One region of the Streptomyces sp. NPDC005803 genome, then DNA from elsewhere that is predicted to be linked to it. Evidence: riboswitches for the same ligand, from Rfam matches in the RefSeq annotation. Region 1 holds a riboswitch; each other region holds the start of a gene.
The links. A riboswitch is a leader RNA that binds a small molecule or an ion and turns the genes downstream of it on or off. The one in region 1 is predicted to bind thiamine pyrophosphate.

Region 2: another riboswitch for thiamine pyrophosphate. It lies ahead of thiO (glycine oxidase ThiO); the one in region 1 lies ahead of thiC (phosphomethylpyrimidine synthase ThiC).
Region 3: another riboswitch for thiamine pyrophosphate. It lies ahead of ABZ454_RS30005 (thiamine ABC transporter substrate-binding protein); the one in region 1 lies ahead of thiC (phosphomethylpyrimidine synthase ThiC).

The regions. Positions count from the first base shown of each region.
Region 1 is NZ_JBEXXO010000001.1:409,267-415,653, reverse strand. It holds gene ABZ454_RS01890 (metallophosphoesterase) at 139-1,197, shown strand; gene ABZ454_RS01885 (hypothetical protein) at 1,379-2,197, shown strand; gene thiC (phosphomethylpyrimidine synthase ThiC) at 2,300-4,075, opposite strand; TPP riboswitch at 4,068-4,201, opposite strand; gene ABZ454_RS01875 (YibE/F family protein) at 4,272-5,597, shown strand; gene ABZ454_RS01870 (SsgA family sporulation/cell division regulator) at 5,678-6,115, opposite strand; gene ABZ454_RS01865 (helix-turn-helix domain-containing protein) at 6,217-6,387, opposite strand, start outside.
Region 2 is NZ_JBEXXO010000004.1:296,149-302,535, forward strand. It holds gene ABZ454_RS08525 (hypothetical protein) at 1-860, opposite strand, end outside; gene metF (methylenetetrahydrofolate reductase [NAD(P)H]) at 911-1,828, opposite strand; gene thiE (thiamine phosphate synthase) at 1,951-2,604, opposite strand; gene ABZ454_RS08540 (Rv2175c family DNA-binding protein) at 2,703-3,068, opposite strand; gene ABZ454_RS08545 (FAD-dependent oxidoreductase) at 3,139-4,386, opposite strand; TPP riboswitch at 4,524-4,636, shown strand; gene thiO (glycine oxidase ThiO) at 4,634-5,815, shown strand; gene thiS (sulfur carrier protein ThiS) at 5,812-6,054, shown strand; gene ABZ454_RS08560 (thiazole synthase) at 6,058-6,387, shown strand, end outside.
Region 3 is NZ_JBEXXO010000025.1:95,973-102,359, forward strand. It holds gene ABZ454_RS30005 (thiamine ABC transporter substrate-binding protein) at 55-1,158, opposite strand; TPP riboswitch at 1,239-1,354, opposite strand; gene rlmN (23S rRNA (adenine(2503)-C(2))-methyltransferase RlmN) at 1,396-2,502, opposite strand; gene ABZ454_RS30015 (hypothetical protein) at 2,651-3,178, shown strand; gene ABZ454_RS30020 (phosphatidate cytidylyltransferase) at 3,247-4,332, opposite strand; gene frr (ribosome recycling factor) at 4,332-4,889, opposite strand; gene pyrH (UMP kinase) at 5,058-5,834, opposite strand; gene tsf (translation elongation factor Ts) at 5,993-6,387, opposite strand, start outside.

The DNA.
Region 1 (6,387 bases):
CGTGCGCGCGGATTCACCACCCCTGGTGCGTCACAGAGCACGATCCTCATTCCTATGATGGGCGCACGACACCGCGGACCACCCCGACCAGGCAGGGCCCGTCAGGTGTACGGCGGCGCGACGGTGGTGGAGGGGTCGATGACACAGGGGGCCGGTCAGGAACCCGTGGTGCGGACGGCGACGTTGCGCGACTTCCGCGTACCGCCCTATGCGCAGTCCCCTGCGCCGCCCGCCCCACCGCACCCGGGCAACGCCTTCCCGGGGGGCGAGCCGCCGGAGGGGTACACCCCCACCGAGCGCGACCTCCCCGTGATCAGCCGCGAGGACACCGTCCGGGTACGGTCCGTGCCCGAGGCGCGGCCCGCTCAGGAGCCGGGTCTCGGACCGCTGTACGTCGTCGGTGACGTCCACGGCTACCTGGACGAGCTTCTCGCCGCCCTCGCCGAACAGGACCTGATCGACTCCGAGGGCAACTGGTCCGCGGGCAACGCGCGACTCTGGTTCCTCGGCGACTTCACCGACCGGGGGCCCGACGGGATCGGCGTCATCGACCTCGTGATGCGGCTCTCCGCCGAGGCCGCGGCCGCCGGCGGTTACTGCAAGGCCCTGATGGGCAACCACGAACTGCTGCTCATCGGCGCCAAGCGGTTCGGGGACACCCCCGTCAACTCCGGCGCGGGAACGGCCACCTTCCAGGCCGCCTGGCTGCTCAACGGCGGCCAGAAGAGCGACATGGAACGGCTCCAGGACGTACACCTCCAGTGGATGTCCCGGCTCGACGCCGTCGTCAAGGAGGACGAGCACCTCCTGATGCACTCGGACACGACGGCGTACCTCGATTACGGCTCCACAATCGAGGACGTCAACGACACGGTGCACGCCATTCTCACGCGCAACGACGCGGACGAGTGCTGGGACCTCTTCCGCAAGCTGACCAAGCGGTTCGCCTTCCGTGACGAATCGGGTCCCCAGGCGGTCCAGGAGCTCATGGCGGCCTACGGCGGACGGCGCGTCGTCCATGGTCACAGCCCCATTCCCTACCTTCTGGGCGAAGTCGGCTCCGAGGACGGCGAGGAGAGGTCGACGCCACTGGTGGAGGGTCCGCACGTGTACGCGGAGGGGCTCGCCATCGCCATGGACGGCGGAGTGACCATGGCCGGAAAGCTACTGGTCGTCCAACTCCCGCTGCATGACTGACGTCCTTCGGGGAAGACGCATCCCAACCTGTACACGCCGACCACTGGGCCTATTTCTGGAAACCCCCTGTCACCCCGTGCCGTGGGCGCTCTACCATCGGCGTATCAGTAGCAGGCTCTCCTCCGTTTCCGCCTGACTGCCCGGTTCGCGCGGGCACACAGGCCCTACGGAGCATCGGGGGATGCACATGAACAGCGCTCCGCACCTGCTGACCGAGGACCGGCCCGAGTACGAGCGGATCCTCGACGACGCACTGCGTCACGCCCATGAACGACCGGATCTGGCCGCTGTCGGTGAACGGCTCAATCCGGTGCAGCTGCGCACCATGGCGATGGCGGCCACCGCGCTGATCACCGCCGCGGCCGCCACCGAGTACGAGCACTACGTGAAGGCCCGCGCGGAGATCCGCGCCGCGGCCGCCGACGAGGACGGCGACCAGGAGACCGGCACGAACGGCGCCCCGCAGTCGGGCGCCGGCATCGGAGTCGTCATCACCGTCCTGGCGCCGGTACTGGCGGGCACCGCCGCGGTGATCTTCCTGCTCATCGGCTACATCCTGAAGGCACTCGACCCGCCCCCGGCGTTCGCGCGCACCATGGTCGGCGTGGGCTGGTTCTTCGCGGCGGCGATGGCGGCCGCCATCCTCGTCGCCGCCGTCGGCCTCCTCATCACGGCTCTGCGCAACGGCTCGACCTCGGTGGCCGCCGAGGAGCAGGGCGAGGAACTGCCGGAGGACGTGGCCCGCGCCAGAGAGGCCTGGCGGCACGCCCTGCTGGAACGCGGCATCCTGCCGTTCCTGCGGGACGCGCTCGCCGACCCCGGGGCCGCCCCGGCCGCGCGCACGCCGCACCGTTCGGCCAACCGCATCCCGAAGATCGGCTACAGCCGGCCGGACTTCTCCAGCCCGGACGACGGTCCGGCCGCCGCACCCCGCCCGACGTTCACCAGTCCGGACTTCACCAGCCCCGACTTCGGCGGGCCGGAGCACGAGCTGGACTGACCGGACCGCGGCGGCCTGGGGGGCGGCCTGCCTCCCCCCAGGCGTCCCGGACGGCCGGAGGCGGCCAGGTCGCTCTCCGCCCCGACGCGCCTGCGGCCGTGCTCAGTCGGCGATCGGCAGATAGACCCGGTTGCCCGCCGCCGCGAACTCCTTGGACTTCTCCGCCATGCCCTCCTCGATCTCCGACTGCGAACCCCCGTGCTCGCGCCGGATGTCCTGGGAGATCTTCATCGAGCAGAACTTCGGGCCGCACATCGAACAGAAGTGCGCCGTCTTCGCCGGCTCGGCCGGCAGCGTCTCGTCATGGAACTCCCGGGCCGTGTCCGGGTCCAGGGCCAGATTGAACTGGTCCTCCCAGCGGAACTCGAACCGGGCGTCCGACAGCGCGTCGTCCCACTCCTGCGCCCCCGGGTGCCCCTTCGCGAGGTCCGCCGCGTGGGCCGCGATCTTGTAGGTGATGACTCCGGTCTTCACGTCGTCCCGGTTCGGCAGGCCGAGGTGCTCCTTGGGCGTCACGTAGCAGAGCATCGCCGTCCCCCACCAGGCGATCATCGCGGCGCCGATGCCCGAGGTGATGTGGTCGTACGCCGGTGCCACGTCGGTCGTCAGCGGCCCGAGCGTGTAGAACGGGGCCTCCTCGCAGATCTCCTGCTGGAGGTCGATGTTCTCCTTGATCTTGTGCATCGGCACGTGGCCCGGGCCCTCGATCATGGTCTGGACCCCGAACCGCTTGGCGACCGTGTTCAGTTCGCCGAGCGTACGCAGCTCCGCGAACTGGGCCTCGTCGTTGGCGTCCGCGATCGACCCGGGCCGCAGCCCGTCGCCGAGGGAGTACGTCACGTCGTACGCGGCGAGGATCTCGCAGAGCTCCTCGAAGTTCTCGTAGAGGAACGACTCCTTGTGGTGCGCGAGGCACCACGCCGCCATGATCGAGCCGCCCCGGGAGACGATGCCGGTCTTGCGCCGGGCCGTCAGCGGTACGTACGGCAGGCGCACGCCGGCGTGAACCGTCATGTAGTCGACGCCCTGTTCGGCCTGCTCGATGACGGTGTCCTTGTAGATCTCCCAGGTCAGCTCCTCCGCCCTGCCGTCGACCTTCTCCAGTGCCTGGTAGAGCGGCACGGTGCCGATCGGCACGGGGGAGTTGCGAAGAACCCACTCACGGGTGGTGTGGATGTTGCGGCCGGTGGACAGATCCATGACCGTGTCGGCGCCCCACTTGGTCGCCCAGGTCATCTTGTCCACCTCCTCCTCGATGGAGGACGAGACCGCGGAGTTGCCGATGTTGGCGTTCACCTTCACCAGGAACCGCTTACCGATGATCATCGGTTCGATCTCGGGGTGGTTGACGTTGGCCGGCAGCACGGCCCTGCCCGCGGCGATCTCCTCGCGCACCACCTCCGGCCCGACGTTCTCCCGGATCGCGACGTACTCCATCTCCGGGGTGACCTCGCCCCGGCGGGCGTACGCGAGCTGGGTGACGGGTCGGCCGTCCCGGCTGCGCCGCGGCTGGCGGGGCCGGCCGGGGAACACCGCGTCCAGATTGCGCAGCCCCCCGCGCGGTGAGGTGTGCTTGAGCCCGTCGTCCTCGGGGCGTGCGGGCCGTCCCGTGTACTCCTCGGTGTCGCCGCGGGCGATGATCCAGTTCTCCCGCAGAGGCGCCAGCCCCCGGCGGACATCGGTCTCGGCCGATGGATCGGTGTACGGCCCCGACGTGTCGTACAGCGTCACGTCCTTGCCGTTGGTGAGGTGCACCTGACGAACCGGCACCCGGAGGTCCGGGCGTGAGCCCTGGACGTACCCCTTGTGCCAGCCGATGGACTTCCCGGCCTCGTCGCTCTGGTCCGAGGCAGGCGTGCGTGCGTCCGCTGTGGTCATGAGACCTACTCCCTACGCCGGCATTACCCGGTAACAGGTTCGGCGGTCGGCGCAGCCCGTCCCGTACGGACGTACGGAGTTCAGCGCCCTCTCAGCCCGGTGCTCCGAGCTCCCGCGTGTGCAAAGGTGCCACCACGCTAGCGTCCCCGTGGGCGGGCTGAACAGAGGGCCCTCGTCTTCTTGCGATGATCGGCCGGTGACGTCCCCTCGTAACGACCTCCGACCGCACGACCATCAGCCCGCGCACTCCCACAGCCACGGCCCCGCCGCACCCGTCTCCGGCCATCTGCGCAAGGTGATCGCCGCAGTGCTGATCCCGTTCGCGGCCGCGGTCGTCGTCGGGCTCGTGGTGCTCTGGCCCGGTGGTGCGCCGGCGCACGAGCGCACCGGTGTCGGTTTCGACCGGCAGACCCAGCAGGGCGAGGTGGTGAACATCGACCCGATCGACTGCAAGGACGTGAACGCCTCCCAGCTGCCCGTCAGCGGCGAGACCTCACCGTCTGCCGGCACCAGCGGCACCCCTCTCTGCAAGAAGGCCACGGTCGAGGTCACGAGCGGACAGGACAAGGGCCGCACGTTCATCGAGGTCGTCCAGCCCGACGCGCCCCGGCAACTGCGGGAGGGACAGGGAGTGGTCGTCGCGTACGCCCCCGACGCGCCCCATGACCTCCAGTACTCCGTGACCGACGTGAACCGGAAGCTCCCGCTGATGCTGCTGGCCGGGATCTTCGCGCTGGTGGTGGTCGCCGTGGGCAGAATGCGCGGGGTCATGGCGCTGGTGGCGCTCGCCCTGTCGTTCGCCGTCCTGACCCTGTTCATCCTTCCGGCCATCCTGCAGGGCTCGAACCCGCTGGTCGTCGCAGTCGTCGGGGCCGGCGCCATCATGCTGATCGCGCTCTACATCTGCCACGGACTGACGGCCCGCACCTCGGTCGCCGTCATCGGCACCCTGATCTCACTGCTGCTGATCGGGCTGCTCGGCTCACTCTTCATCGGCTGGGGGAGTCTGAGCGGCAACACCGACGACAACACCGGCCTCATCCACGGCCTGTATCCGCACATCGACATGAGCGGGCTGCTGCTGGCCGGCGTCATCATCGGTTCCCTGGGGGTGCTCGACGACGTGACGGTCACCCAGACCTCTGCGGTCTGGGAACTGCATCAGGCGGACCCGACGATGAGTGCGAAGAAGCTCTACCGGGCAGGGATCAGGATCGGGCGCGACCACATCGCCTCGGTGGTCAACACCCTGGTGCTCGCCTATGCGGGCGCCGCGCTTCCGTTGCTGCTGCTGTTCTCGATCGCCCAGAGCGGCATCGGGACGGTCGCCAACAGCGAACTGGTGGCGGAGGAGATCGTGCGCACGCTGATCGGCTCGATCGGACTGGTCGCCTCGGTTCCGGTGACCACCGCGCTCGCGGCTCTGGTCGTCTCCGCCGACCGTGCCGGGCTCGCCGCCGAATCCGGAACTCCGGAACCCGTACGGAGCGGCAGGGGGCGCCGTCGCCGGACGAAGTCCTGAGTGCCCGGTCACGGAGAGCGATTCACCCGTTCGGCAGGTGTGCTGTTCGACCGGCATACAGGCCAAGAACACGGGCTTCGTCAGCCGGCGTTCTGTTCCTCGGCCAGAATCCGCCCCAGCGCATCTTCAAGATTGCCCTCGAAGTCACCGAGCGTGCACTCCTGCCCCAGCGGCACGAGCTTGTCCGTCCGGTCGAGGAACGCCACGAGAGGCGCCGTGCCCGCCCTGAACAGGGCACGGTCAGCCCCCACCTGGAGCCGGATGTGGACGTCGGACAGCCCCTCCGGTTCGGTCGGCCCGATGTGTACATCGCCGTCACCACTGGGGCTGTTGAGGCCGTCGAGCAGCAGCTCACGGCCGAAAGCCCAGGTGACGGGGGCGTCACCGGGCAGATGGAAGGTCATCCGGATCGCGTACGGATCGCACACTTCGTACCGGAGCTCCACCGGGATACGGAAAGAGAGCTCCTCGGAGACGAGGAAGCTCATCATGACCTCAGCTTGAACCGACTCACGCATCGTTCAACCCCGCAGTAGATGAATCTGGCCAGGAATGATCCCCCATGGCCCTATTGACGCCATCGTGGTGCACGCGATAGCAGATCACAAGGAGTGATTTTTCAGATACTGATAGAGAACACGAACGAACGCAAGAGGCTGGCCACTTCAGCGCGTAGTCGTTCGACTGCGGGGAGCAACCGTTCTTCTTGGTCGAGGGGAACGGAAATGGCCATCGCGGCAGCCGTGAACCCGGCCGCGATCGGGATGGCCGCGCAGACCGTTCCGAGGGC
Region 2 (6,387 bases), on a different contig from region 1:
TAGCCGTTCGCGTACGGCGCCGGCTGGGCGGGCTGCTCCGGCGGCGCCGGCGGGTACTGCTCGCCCTCGCGCTGCTGCGGCACCCAGACACCGCCGGGCGGGGTGTCGGACGCGTACCCCTGGGGCTGGGCGTAGGGGTCGCCGGACTGCCGGCCGCCGTAGCCGTCGTAGCTCCCCTCGTTCCCGTACGCGCCGTACTGCGGGGTGCTCGTGGTGGTGCCGATGTACGGGTCGGAGTACGCGGCGTACTGCTGCTGGTCCGTTCCGTAGTCGTACTGACCGGCTCCCGTGTACGCGTCCTGGCCGCCGTACGTGTCCTGACCCTGCGCGGGGTAGCCGGTGTACGGGTCGTACGCGGCGTACTGCGGCTGCCCTTGGGGCTGCTGGGGTTCCTGCTGCTGGTCCTGGCGGGGGAAGCCGGTGTAGACGCCGTACTGCCCGGTGTCGTCCGGCATCGGCTCCGGGGCGTAGACGGCGGCCGCCTCGGCCTGGGGTGCGGTCTCCGGCTGCGGCGGTGTCCCGGGGCCGGGCTCCATCTCCAGGTCCGAGACCTGCAGCGTGGCCTCGCGCTCGGCGCCGCCGCGGCGGCGCCGGCTCACCCCGGGGCTGCCCCCTATGGCCCAGCCGGTCGAGAAGCCGCGGCGGAAGGAGAGCGTGACGTAGGTCTGGCCCGTCGCGAACGCTATCGCGCCGACGGCGATGACGAACACGGACGGTACGAGGACACCGATGACGACACCGACGAAGCCGGTGAAGGCGAGCAGACGCCAGCGCAGGCGCGCCTTGTACTGCAGCAGCACCTCGCCGAGCAGCCACAGCGCGACGATGCCGAACGCGATGTAGAGGACCGTCCAGCCCATGCCCGCCCCCTTCTACGGCCACCGCCCCGGGTCGCGGCGGGTACGGCCGGTCACGACTGCTTGTGCAGTCCGAGATTTTCGTAGATTTCGAGCGTCGCCGTCGAGTTGTTCAGCGTGATGAAGTGCAGCCCGGGGACACCCTCGGAGAGCAGCTTCGCGCAGAACCGCGTTGCGAAGTCGATGCCAATGGAGCGTACAGCGGCGGGATCGTCCTTGGCGGCGAGGATGCGTTCTTTCAGGTCCTCGGGCAGGGTCGCGTTGCTGAGCTGCGCGAATCTCTCCAATTGCCGAACGCTGGTGAGGGGCATGACCTCGGGAATGACCGGGGTTTCGCAACCCGCGGCGACCACCCGGTCACGCATGTGGAGATAACTCTCCGGGTCGAAGAACATCTGCGTGATCGCGTAGTCCGCACCGGCGCGGCACTTGTCCACGAAGTGCCGGATGTCGGTGTCCCAGTCGGCCGAGCGCGGATGCCGTTCGGGGAAGGCCGCGACGCCGACACAGAAGTCACCGGATTCCTTGATCAGCCGGACGAGGTCCGCCGCGTACCGCACGCCCTGCGGGTGCTCCACCCACGGGCCCATCGGGTCGCCCGGCGGGTCTCCGCGCACGGCGAGGATGTTCCGGATTCCGGCGTCCGCGTACTGGCCCACCATGTTGCGCAGTTCGGCGACGGAATGGTCGACCGCCGTGAGGTGCGCGACGGGGGTGAGCGTGGACTCCGCGGCGATGTCCTGGGTCGCCTTCACCGTCCCGGCCCGGGTGGATCCACCGGCTCCGTACGTCACGGAGACGAAACTCGGTCGCACCGCCTCGACCCGGCGGAGCGCGTTCCAGAGGTTCCGCTCGCCCTTCTCGGTCTTGGGCGCCCAGAACTCGAAGGAGTACGAGGTCTTGCCGGTCGCGAGCATCTCACGCACGGTGCGCGCGTGATCTGTCCTGGTGGAGGGTGTGCCAAGGGCCATACCGGCAGGTTAACCAGGGCGCGGCGGGCTCCCAACCGAACTGGGGCAATTTGGCTTGATTGCCCGAAGTTTGTCCACGCTTCGGACACTCCTGTCCCGAAAGCGGCCCTCGGTCCCGGCGGTCACACGCCGGCGCGGTCCCGGATCCTTCCGGCCAGCCCGGCGGCGGCGGCGGCCGGATCGGACGCCTCGGTGACGGCCCGCACGACGACGATCCGGCGCGCCCCGGCGTCCAGCACCTCGTCGAGGTTGGCCGCGTCGATGCCGCCGATGGCGAACCACGGACGGGCGGGAGCGAGCGAGGCGGTGTAGCGCACGAGGTCCAGGCCGGGGGCGTGGCGGCCCGGCTTGGTCGGGGTGGGCCAGCAGGGGCCGGTGCAGAAGTAGTCCACGCCGGGCTCGGCGACGGCCGCGTCGACCTCGGACTCGGCGTGGGTGGAGCGCCCGACGAGGACGTCCCCGCCGAGGATCGCGCGGGCGGCCGGGACCGGCAGATCGCCCTGGCCCAGGTGCAGCACGTCGGAGCCGATGGCGTGGGCGACGTCGGCCCGGTCGTTGACCGCGAGGAGCTTGCCGTGGCGCTTGCAGGCGTCGGCGAAGAGCGCGAGGTGTTCGAGTTCCTCGGCCGCCTCCATGCCCTTGTCCCGCAGCTGGATGATGTCCACGCCGCTGGAGAGCACGGCGTCGAGGAAGGCGGGAAGGTCGCCCTGGCGCCGGCGCGCGTCCGTGCACAGGTAGAGCCGGGCGTCGGACAGCAGCGCGCGAGGCGTGGACATGGTGCGGTTCCCCCCGGGGACGACGATGACGGTGGTTCGGTGTGGTGCCGCGCGGGATGCGGGCCGCGTCGGGCGGCCCGCATCCCCTGTGCGGCGTCTCAGACGGCGAGCGCCTGGGCGCGGCGCTTCACCTCCGTGCCACGGTTCTCACTCAGCGCCTGCGCGGGCGTGCCCGGCAGGGTCGGGTCGGGGGTGAAGAGCCATTCCAGCATCTCCGCGTCGGAGTAGCCGTCGTCCCTCAGGAGCGTCAGGGTCCCCGAAAGGCCCTTGACCACCTTGGTGCCGTCGATGAAGGCGGCAGGCACCTGGAGCGCCCGGTTCTCACCACGTCGTACGGCGATGAGCTGGCCCTCCTTGACCAGCTGGCGCACGCGCGTCACCTCGACATCGAGCATTTCCGCGATGTCGGGCAGGTAGAGCCAGGCGGGGACGAGAGCATCGATCTTTGCGTCAATCTCGGTCACGGGGACAAGCGTGCCATCCCGGACCGACAGCCGGTACCCGGGCCCGGCCGTACGGGGGCCGGTCAGGCGGTCAGAGCGTGGCCGATTTGAGGGGCACGGAGGGGTCGGCGACCCGGTCGGGGGCGAGTCGCGCCCCCGATTCGACGAGCCTGCGGCCCTGCGCCAGATCGCGCGGACGGCCGACCGCCAGTACGGCGACGAGCGCGCCGGCCCGCAGCCAGCACACCGTCCACGACGGCTCGGCCGGATCACCGCGCCACACCAGGGTGTCGGCCGCCGTGTGGTGGCCCGCGTACTGGACGAAGCGGCCGAACTGCTCGGACCAGAAGTAGGGCACGGGGTCGTAGACCGGGGGCTGCCCGGCGCCTTCGGGGGCGGTGACGGCGGCGGCGACGGTCCGGGGCCCCTGGAGGGCGTTGTCCCAGTGGTGGACGAGCAGCCGCTCGCCGTACCGGGCCGAGGGGAAGGAGGCGCAGTCCCCGACCGCGTACACATCGGGGAGCGAGGTGCGCAGCGACGCGTCGGCGGTCACCGATCCGTCCGGGCCGAGCGCGATCCCCGATCCGGCCAGCCAGCCGGTGGCGGGGCGGGCGCCGATGCCGACGACGACCGCGCCGGCCGGGACCGTGCGGCCGTCCGCCAGGACGACCCGGCCGGGCTCGACGGTGGCGACCCGCGCGCCGGTGAGGAGTGCGGCGCCGCTCTCGGCGTACCAGCCGGCCATGGGGGCCGCCACCTCGGCGGGCAGGGCGCCGGCCAGGGGGCGGTCCGCGGCCTCGACGACGGTGACCGCGCAGCCGGCCGCGCGGGCCGCGGTGGCGAATTCGGCGCCGATCCAGCCCGCCCCGACGACCACGACGTCGTGCTGCCGTTCGAGGACCGGCCGCAGCCGGGCCGCGTCGTCCAGCGTGCGCAGGAGGTGGACCCCCGAGACGCCCTCGGAGCCGGGCAGCGCCAGGGGCTCGGCGCCGGTGGCGAGGACCAGCACGTCGTAGGGGACGGGACCGTCCGGGGTGTCCAGTGCGTGCTCGGCCGCGCGCAGGGCGGTCACGTCGAGGCCGAGCCGCAGGGTGACGTCCAGCGCCTCGAAGTCGATGTCGAAGGCCGAGTCCTCGGCCTTGCCGAGGAGGACCGCCTTCGACAGCGGCGGCCGGTCGTAGGGCTGGTGCGGTTCGGCGCCGATCAGCGTGACGGGGCCGGCGAAGCCCTGTTCGCGCAGGGCCACGGCGGTCTGCACGCCCGCCACGCCCGCTCCGACGATCACGACGCGGCGGCTCTGCCGCGACTCTGTCTGCTGTTGTCCGGTCTGCTCGTCCACCCGTCCACCATAAGCACCTGACGAATCGTCAGGAATCGGTGCCGCCTTCCGGCCACCGGATCGCCGCGCCCTTGCCCGGGCGCACCCCACCGACGGCTCCCTTGCCCGCGCCCGGTGACGGAGGTCTAGGGTGGTGCCCACACACTCGCGGGAGCCCGGACGCACCGGGCTGAGAGGGAGGCTGGGCGGCCTCCGACCGTACGAACCTGATCCGGGTCATGCCGGCGAAGGGAGGGGCTGGACGCCCATGCGTAAGCACCGTGCGAACGGGTCCGACGTCCTCGTCATCGGGGGCGGCGTCATCGGCCTGGTGACCGCGTGGCGGGCCGCGCAGCGTGGTCTGGCCACCGCGGTCGTCGACCCCGCGCCGGGCGGCGGCGCCGCCCAGGTCGCGGCCGGGATGCTCGCCGCCGTCACCGAACTCCACTACGGCGAGGAGACGCTGCTCGGTCTCAACGTCGCCTCCGCCGCGCGTTATCCGGCGTTCGCCGCCGAACTGGAGGCGGCGAGCGGGCAGGACATCGGCTTCCGGGCCTGCGGCACCCTGGCCGTCGCGCTCGACGCCGACGACCGTGCCCATCTGCGCGAACTCCACGCCCTGCAGCGCCGCTCGGGGCTGGAGTCGGAGTGGCTCACCGGCCGTGAGTGCCGCCGCCTGGAGCCGATGCTCGCCCCGGGCGTACGCGGCGGGCTGCGGGTCGACGGCGACCACCAGGTCGATCCGCGACGGCTGGCCGCCGCGCTGGTGACGGCCTGCGAACGGGCCGGGGTCGTCTTCCACCGCCAACGGGCCGAGCGGCTCGCGGTCACCGGTGACCGGGCCGCCGGAGCCGTACTGGCCGACGGTACGCAGCCCGCGGCCGACCAGGTCGTGCTCGCGGCGGGCAGCCTCAGCGGCCGGCTGGCGGGGGTGCCGGAGCACGTCCTGCCCCCGGTCCGCCCGGTGAAGGGCCAGGTCCTCCGGCTGACCGTGCCCACCGCGTACGCCCCCTTCCTCTCCCGCACCGTGCGGGCCGTGGTCCGGGGCAGCCACGTCTATCTCGTACCGCGCGAGAACGGCGAGCTGGTCATCGGCGCCACCAGCGAGGAGATGGGCTGGGACACCACCGTCACGGCCGGCGGGGTGTACGAGCTGCTGCGCGACGCTCACGAGCTGGTGCCGGGCATCACCGAGCTGCCGCTCACCGAGACCCGCGCCGGTCTGCGCCCCGCCTCCCCCGACAACGCCCCGCTGCTCGGCCGCACCGCGCTGCCCGGTCTCCACCTCGCCACCGGCCACCACCGCAACGGGGTGCTCCTCACCCCCGTCACCGGGGACGTCATGGCACAGCTGCTGGCCGGCGGCGGGCTGCCCGAGGTGGCCCGCCCCTTCTCCCCCGGCCGGTTCTCGCCCGCCGCCGCCCCCGTACGTCAGGAACAGCCCGCATGACCGAGCCCGCCTCCACCTCCGCCTCCACCCCCGCCTCCATGACCGTCTCCGTGAACGGTGAGGCCGTCTCCCTCACGCCGGGGACCACTCTGGACGCCCTGGTCGCCTCGCTGACCGGCGCTTCCTCGGGCGTCGCGGCCGCCCTGAACGAGACCGTCGTGCCGCGCGGCCGGTGGGGCGCGGCCGCGCTCGCCGACGGCGACCGGGTCGAGGTCCTCACCGCGGTCCAGGGAGGCTGAACCATGTCCGACGACCTCTTCTCCCTCGGCGGCACGGTCCTCGACTCCCGGCTGATCATGGGGACGGGCGGGGCGCCCAGTCTGGACGTGCTGGAGCGTTCCCTGGCCGCGTCCGGCACCGAGCTGACCACGGTGGCGATGCGGCGCCTCGACCCGACCGTGCAGGGCTCCGTGCTCTCCGTACTGGAGCGGCTCTCCATCCGCGTGCTGCCGAACACGGCGGGCTGCTTCACGGCGGGCGAGGCCGTGCTCACCGCCCGGCTCGCCCGCGAGGCGCTCGGCACCGACTGGGTCAAGCTGGAGGTGGTGGCGGACGAGCGCACGCTGCTGCCC
Region 3 (6,387 bases), on a different contig from region 1:
ACCGGGCGCGCGATCCCTTCCCGCGCGCGCCCGGTCCGCGTACGGGGGTCTTCGTTACTTCACTACGAGCGAGGACCATGACTGGACCCACTGCTCACGGTTCTTGGCGATCTCGTCCGGGGCGACGGTCGTCGGCTTGTCGACCGTGGCTCCGAACTTCGTGAAGAGGTCCGGCACCTTCGCTCCCTTGGCGACCGGGCTGACGAACATGTTGAGCGGCATGTCCTCCTGGAACTTCTTGCTGATCAGGAAGTCGAGCAGAGCCTTGCCGCCCGCCTCGTTCTTCGCTCCGTCGAGCAGTCCGGCGAACTCGATCTGGCGGAAGCACGTCCCGGTGGCGACGCCGGTCGGGGCGGTCTTCGGCTGCGGGTCCGCGTACAGCACCTCGACGGGCGGGCTGGAGGCGTAACTGACGACGAGCGGCCGGTCGGCCTTGGCCTTCTTGCCGCCCGCGGAGCCGGAGAACTCCTCGTTGTACGCCTGCTCCCAGCCGTCGACGACCTTGACGCCGTTGTCCTTCAGCTTCTTCCAGTAGTCCTGGTAGCCGTCCTGGCCGTAGGTGGCGACGGTACCGAGGAGGAAGCCGAGGCCGGGCGAGGAGGTCGCCGCGTTCTCGGTGACGAGGAGGTTCTTGTACGCGGGCTTCGCGAGGTCCTCGAAGGACCGCGGCGGAGCGAGCTTCTTGTCGGCGAAGTACTTCTTGTCGTAGTTGACGCAGATGTCGCCGGTGTCGATCGGGGTGACCCGGTGCTTGCCGGCGTCCAGCTGGACGTCGGCGGCGACCTGGTCGAGGCCCTTCGCCTCGTACGGCGTGAACAGGCCGTTGTCGAGGGCGCGGGAGAGCAGGGTGTTGTCGACGCCGAAGAACACGTCGCCGCGGGGCGAGCCCTTGGTCAGGATCTCCTGGTTGAGCGCGGCGCCCGCGTCCCCGCTCTTCAGCACCTTGACGGTGTAGCCGGTCTCCCGGGTGAACTCCTTCAGTACGTCCTTGGACGCGTTGAAGGAGTCGTGGCTGACGAGGGTGACGGTCTTGGAACCGGTGCCCGAGGCGTCACCGCTGCCGGCAGCCGAGTCGTCGGAACTCCCGCAGCCGGCCAGCGCGGTCGCGCCGAGTGCGGCGGCGACGGCCGTCACCGCGAGCTTCTTGGTGGTGCTCATGTGATTCCTCCTGGGGGGACCAGGAAGAGACGCGGCCCTGCCCGCACCGGTGGAAACCGGAAGCGGGCAGGGCGCAACAGCTTGAGTATGGTCCGAACTTCCTACCCGGAATGACCCGGGCGAGGTTCAGAGGGTCTGCGGCCAGCCGGTACCGGTGCCGCACTCTCAGCGCTGTGGCGCTCCCCTGTCGGAATATGAAGTTGCTTTCGGGCCCAGGCTACACGGCCGGTTCCGGCCTCAGCGCTCGGATGCCGCCAGCTGCCCGCAGGCCCCGTCGATCTCCTGGCCACGGGTGTCCCGGACGGTCACCGGCACTCCGTGGGCGGCGATCGCCTCGACGAACGCCTTCTCGTCCTCGGGCCGCGAGGCGGTCCACTTGGAGCCGGGCGTCGGGTTCAGCGGGATCAGGTTGACGTGCACCCGCTTGCCCTTGAGCAGCCGGCCGAGCCGGTCGCCCCGCCACGCCTGGTCGTTGATGTCGCGGATCAGCGCGTACTCGATGGAGATGCGGCGGCCGGACTTCTCCGCGTACTCCCACGCGGCGTCCAGCACCTCGCGCACCTTCCACCGGGTGTTCACCGGCACGAGCGTGTCACGCAGTTCGTCGTCCGGGGCGTGCAGGGAGACGGCGAGACGGCACTTGAAGCCCTCGTCGGCGAAGCGGAGCATCGCGGGGACGAGGCCGACGGTGGAGACGGTGATCCCGCGCTGCGAGAGTCCGAGGCCGTCCGGCTCGGGGTCGGTCAGCCGGCGGATCGCGCCGACCACGCGGTTGTAGTTGGCGAGCGGCTCCCCCATGCCCATGAAGACGATGTTGGACAGCCGCGCCGGACCGCCCGGGACCTCGCCGTCGCGCAGCGCCCGCATGCCGTCGACGATCTGGTGGACGATCTCGGCGGTGGACAGGTTGCGGTCGAGACCGGCCTGGCCGGTGGCGCAGAACGGGCAGTTCATGCCGCAGCCCGCCTGTGACGAGATGCACATCGTGACGCGCTCGGGGTAGCGCATCAGGACGGACTCGACCAGCGTCCCGTCGTGCAGTTTCCACAGCGTCTTGCGGGTGGTGTCGTCGTCGCAGCTGATGTGCCGGACCACGGACATCAGGTCGGGGAACATCGCCTCGGCGAGCTTGTCCCGCGATCCGGCCGGGATGTTGGTCCACTCCGCCGGGTCGTGCGCGTACCGCGCGAAGTAGTGCTGCGAAAGCTGCTGGGCGCGGAACGGCTTCTCGCCGATCGCGGCGACGGCTTCCTTGCGCTCGGCGGGCGTGAGGTCGGCGAGGTGCCGCGGCGGCTTCTTGGCTCCGCGGGGCGCGACGAAAGTGAGTTCTCCGGGCTTAGGCATGGTTCTTCCAGTGTCGCAGACGTGCGGCGGTACCCGTTTCGTCGCCCGGCAGGCGCCTGGCGGGCAGGCGGGGCCCGGTGAACCGGGCCGAACGGGGTATCCGGGACATGACAGGAATACCCCGCCGCCGTCGCAGGAGGTAGGTGCCATGCACACCGTCAAGCACTGGTTCAGTGACAGCCTGATCGCACAGGGACTGGTGGTCCTGGTGCTGGGCGTGGGCCTCAGTGCCCTGTTGCGCCGGGACGAGCATCCGGGCTTATGGGTGATCCACGGCCTCTTCTACACCGTCGTGGTCATCGGGGCCCTGGCTTACCAGCGGCACAGGACCAGCCGCGCGACCGGCGCCGGTCCCCGCGCGATCGCCGGCCTCAACCGCCGGATCCGTCACCGTGAGGTGCCGCGGGATCCCGAGGAGCGGGCCGTGATGCGCCGGCTGGTGGACGAACAGCTGGGGAAGATGGAACGCGGAGGCCGGTGGCTGCCGTACTGGCTGGGCTTCATGGGGCTGCTCGCGGTCGGCCTGCTCGTCCTCGGGGCCACCCATGGCTCGGTGGTCTTCCCGCTGGTCTTCGCGGTCGGTGTGGTCGCGTTCTGCTTCTGGATCCTGTGGATGCGCCGCCGGGCGCTGGAGCTCCACCACCACATGCGTGCGGCATTGCGGGACGGTGCCTGACGTCACATGGTTGAGGGCCCACCGACCGCGGTCGGTGGGCCCTCAACCATGTGACGTGTGCGCGGCGCTCAGCCGGAGCCGACGAAGATCACCATCAGCAGCCAGACCACCGGCGCGGTCGGCAGCAGCGAGTCCAGCCGGTCCATGATCCCGCCGTGTCCGGGGAGGAGCGTGCCCATGTCCTTGATCCCGAGATCGCGCTTGATCATGGACTCGCCCAGGTCGCCGAGGGTGGCGCTGGCGGCGACCGCGAGGCCGAGCAGCAGTCCCTGCCACCACGAGCCGCCGTCGATCAGGAACTGCATGCACAGCGCGCCGCCCACCATCGCGAAGGCCACGGCTCCGAACAGCCCCTCGCGGGTCTTGCCGGGGCTGATGCGCGGTGCGAGCTTGTGCTTGCCGAACCGCCAGCCGACGGCGTACGCGCCCGTGTCGCTGACCACGGTCAGCAACAGGAAGGTCAGGACCCGCTGCGGCCCGTCGTCGGCGGTCAGCAGCATGGCGACGAACGTCGCCAGGAACGGCACGTAGAACGCGGCGAAGACTCCGGCCGTGACGTCCTTGAGATACCCCTCCGGCGGCTCGGTCATCCGCCAGACGAGCACCGCCAGGGCGGTCAGCGCCATGGCGATCCACGCGCCCTCGGCGCCCCGCGCGTACCCGGCCACGACCATGGCCGCGCCGCCGATCGCGAGCGGCACGAGGGGCGCCCTGATGCCCTTGCGCTCCTCCAGCCGCGAGGTGAGCTCCCACAGGCCCACGACGACGGCGACCACGATCACGCCGACGAAGACGGCCTTGACGACGAAGAGCGAGGCGACGACGACGGCACCGAGCCCGACGCCGACCCCTATGGCGGATCCCAGATCACGGCCCGCACGCTTCTTCTGCGGGGGTGGCGGCGCGGTGGACATGGGCTCCTGCGGCTTCTCGTCGCGGAACAGGGGGCCGCCGCTCAGGCGCCCGGCCCCCTGGTCCCGGTCATCACGGTCGTCAGCGTCTCTACCTGCGTCGGGAACGTCCGGCACGATGGGCATGGGCCGAGTCTGCTGGGCGTCATGCACATCGTAGGCCGGACCCGCCGTAGCGGCCCGCATCTCGGGCGCAGCCCGGTGGCCTGCGCCCTGCGGGGCGCCCCAGGAAGAGTCGTTCATCAGACTTCGAGCAGCTCGGCTTCCTTGTGCTTCAGCAGCTCGTCCACCTGCGCGACGTACTTCGCGGTGGTGTCGTCGAGCTCCTTCTCGGCGCGGCGCACCTCGTCCTCGCCGGACTCCTTGTCCTTGACCAGCTTGTCGAGCGTCTCCTTGGCCTTGCGGCGGACGGCCCGGATCGAGATCTTGGAGTCCTCGGCCTTGGTCTTCGCGACCTTGATGTAGTCGCGACGGCGCTCTTCGGTGAGGTCCGGGAAGGTCACCCGGATGATATTGCCGTCGTTGCTCGGGTTGACGCCGAGGTCCGAGTCGCGGATGGCCTGCTCGATGTTGCGCAGCGCGCTCTTGTCGAACGGCGTCACGACGGCCATGCGGGGCTCGGGCACCGAGAACGAGGCCAGCTGGTTGATCGGGGTCAGTGCGCCGTAGTAGTCGGCGACGATCTTGTTGAACATCGCCGGGTGCGCACGGCCGGTCCGGATCGCGGCGAAGTCCTCTTTCGCGACGACGACGGCCTTCTCCATCTTCTCCTCGGCCTCGAGGAGGGTTTCTTCGATCACCACGTGCTCCTGCGTGTCTTGAGTGGGCCCGGCGTGCTCGGGCCCGGCGGGTCCTGCGTCGCGTCCTCACCTGCACGGTGTCCGACCGGCAGGCCGTTGTCCATCTTTCGGGGCCGTCCTGTGGGACCCCGGGAGTTCACCGGTCCTCCGGCGAAGGCTCCCCGGTCGTCAGGCCCGGGTGCTCCGGTCACTCACGAGCGTGCCGATCTTCTCACTCTTGACGGCGCGGGCGATATTGCCCGCGGTGGTCAGCTCGAAGACGAGGATCGGCAGCTGGTTGTCACGGCAGAGCGTGATGGCGGTGGCGTCGGCGACCTTGAGATCGCGGGCGAGCACCTCGCTGTACTCCAGCGCGTCGAACTTCACCGCGCCGGGGTTGGTCCTCGGGTCGGAGTCGTAGACCCCGTCCACGCCGTTCTTCCCCATCAGCAGCGCCTCGGCGTCGATCTCCAGGGCGCGCTGTGCCGCGGTGGTGTCGGTGGAGAAGTACGGCATGCCCATGCCGGCGCCGAAGATGACGACGCGCCCCTTCTCCAGGTGCCGTACGGCGCGCAGCGGAATGTACGGCTCCGCGACCTGGCCCATGGTGATGGCCGTCTGGACCCGGGAGTCGATGCCCTCCTTCTCCAGGAAGTCCTGGAGCGCGAGGCAGTTCATGACGGTGCCGAGCATGCCCATGTAGTCGGACCGGGCCCGGTCCATGCCGCGCTGCTGGAGCTCGGCACCGCGGAAGAAGTTGCCGCCGCCGATGACGATCGCGATCTCCGCGCCGTCGCGGACGACTGCCGCGATCTCGCGGGCGATGGCGTGCACGACGTCGGGGTCGACACCGAGACCCCCGCCGCCGGCGAACGCCTCGCCGGACAGCTTCAGCATGAAGCGTCCGCGCACCTTGCCGTCGTCGCGCTTGTGGTCACCTGTTGCGGCGTCCGCGCCCTTGTTCATGGAGATTCTCCTCGTGCACATACGAAGAAGGCCATTGCCGGTGGGTCTGATGTCCCTCAGCGGCAATGGCCTCCTCGTCAGATCTGCGGTCGTACGGCGGTGTGCGGCCGTCGACTGCACCAGACCCTATCGGGGTCCACCGTTTTTCGCGGACGGACTCAGATGCCGACCTTGATGCGCGTGAAGCGCTTCAGGGTGACACCGGCCTCGTCCAGGACCTTCTGGACGGACTTCTTGTTGTCCAGCGCGTACGGCTGGCCGAGGAGGGTGGCCTCCTTGAAGAAGCCGTTGACGCGTCCCTCGACGATCTTCGGGAGCGCGGCCTCGGGCTTGCCCTCGGCGCGCGTGGTCTCCTCGGCGACGCGGCGCTCGGCCTCGACGACCTCGGCCGGGACGTCCTCGCGGGACAGGTACTTCGGCGCGAAGGCGGCGATGTGCTGGGCGATGCCCTTCGCCAGGTCGGCGTCGGCCTTGTCCAGCTCGACCATGACACCGATCTGCGGCGGCAGGTCGGGCATGGTGCGGTGCATGTACACGGAGACGTAGGCGCCGT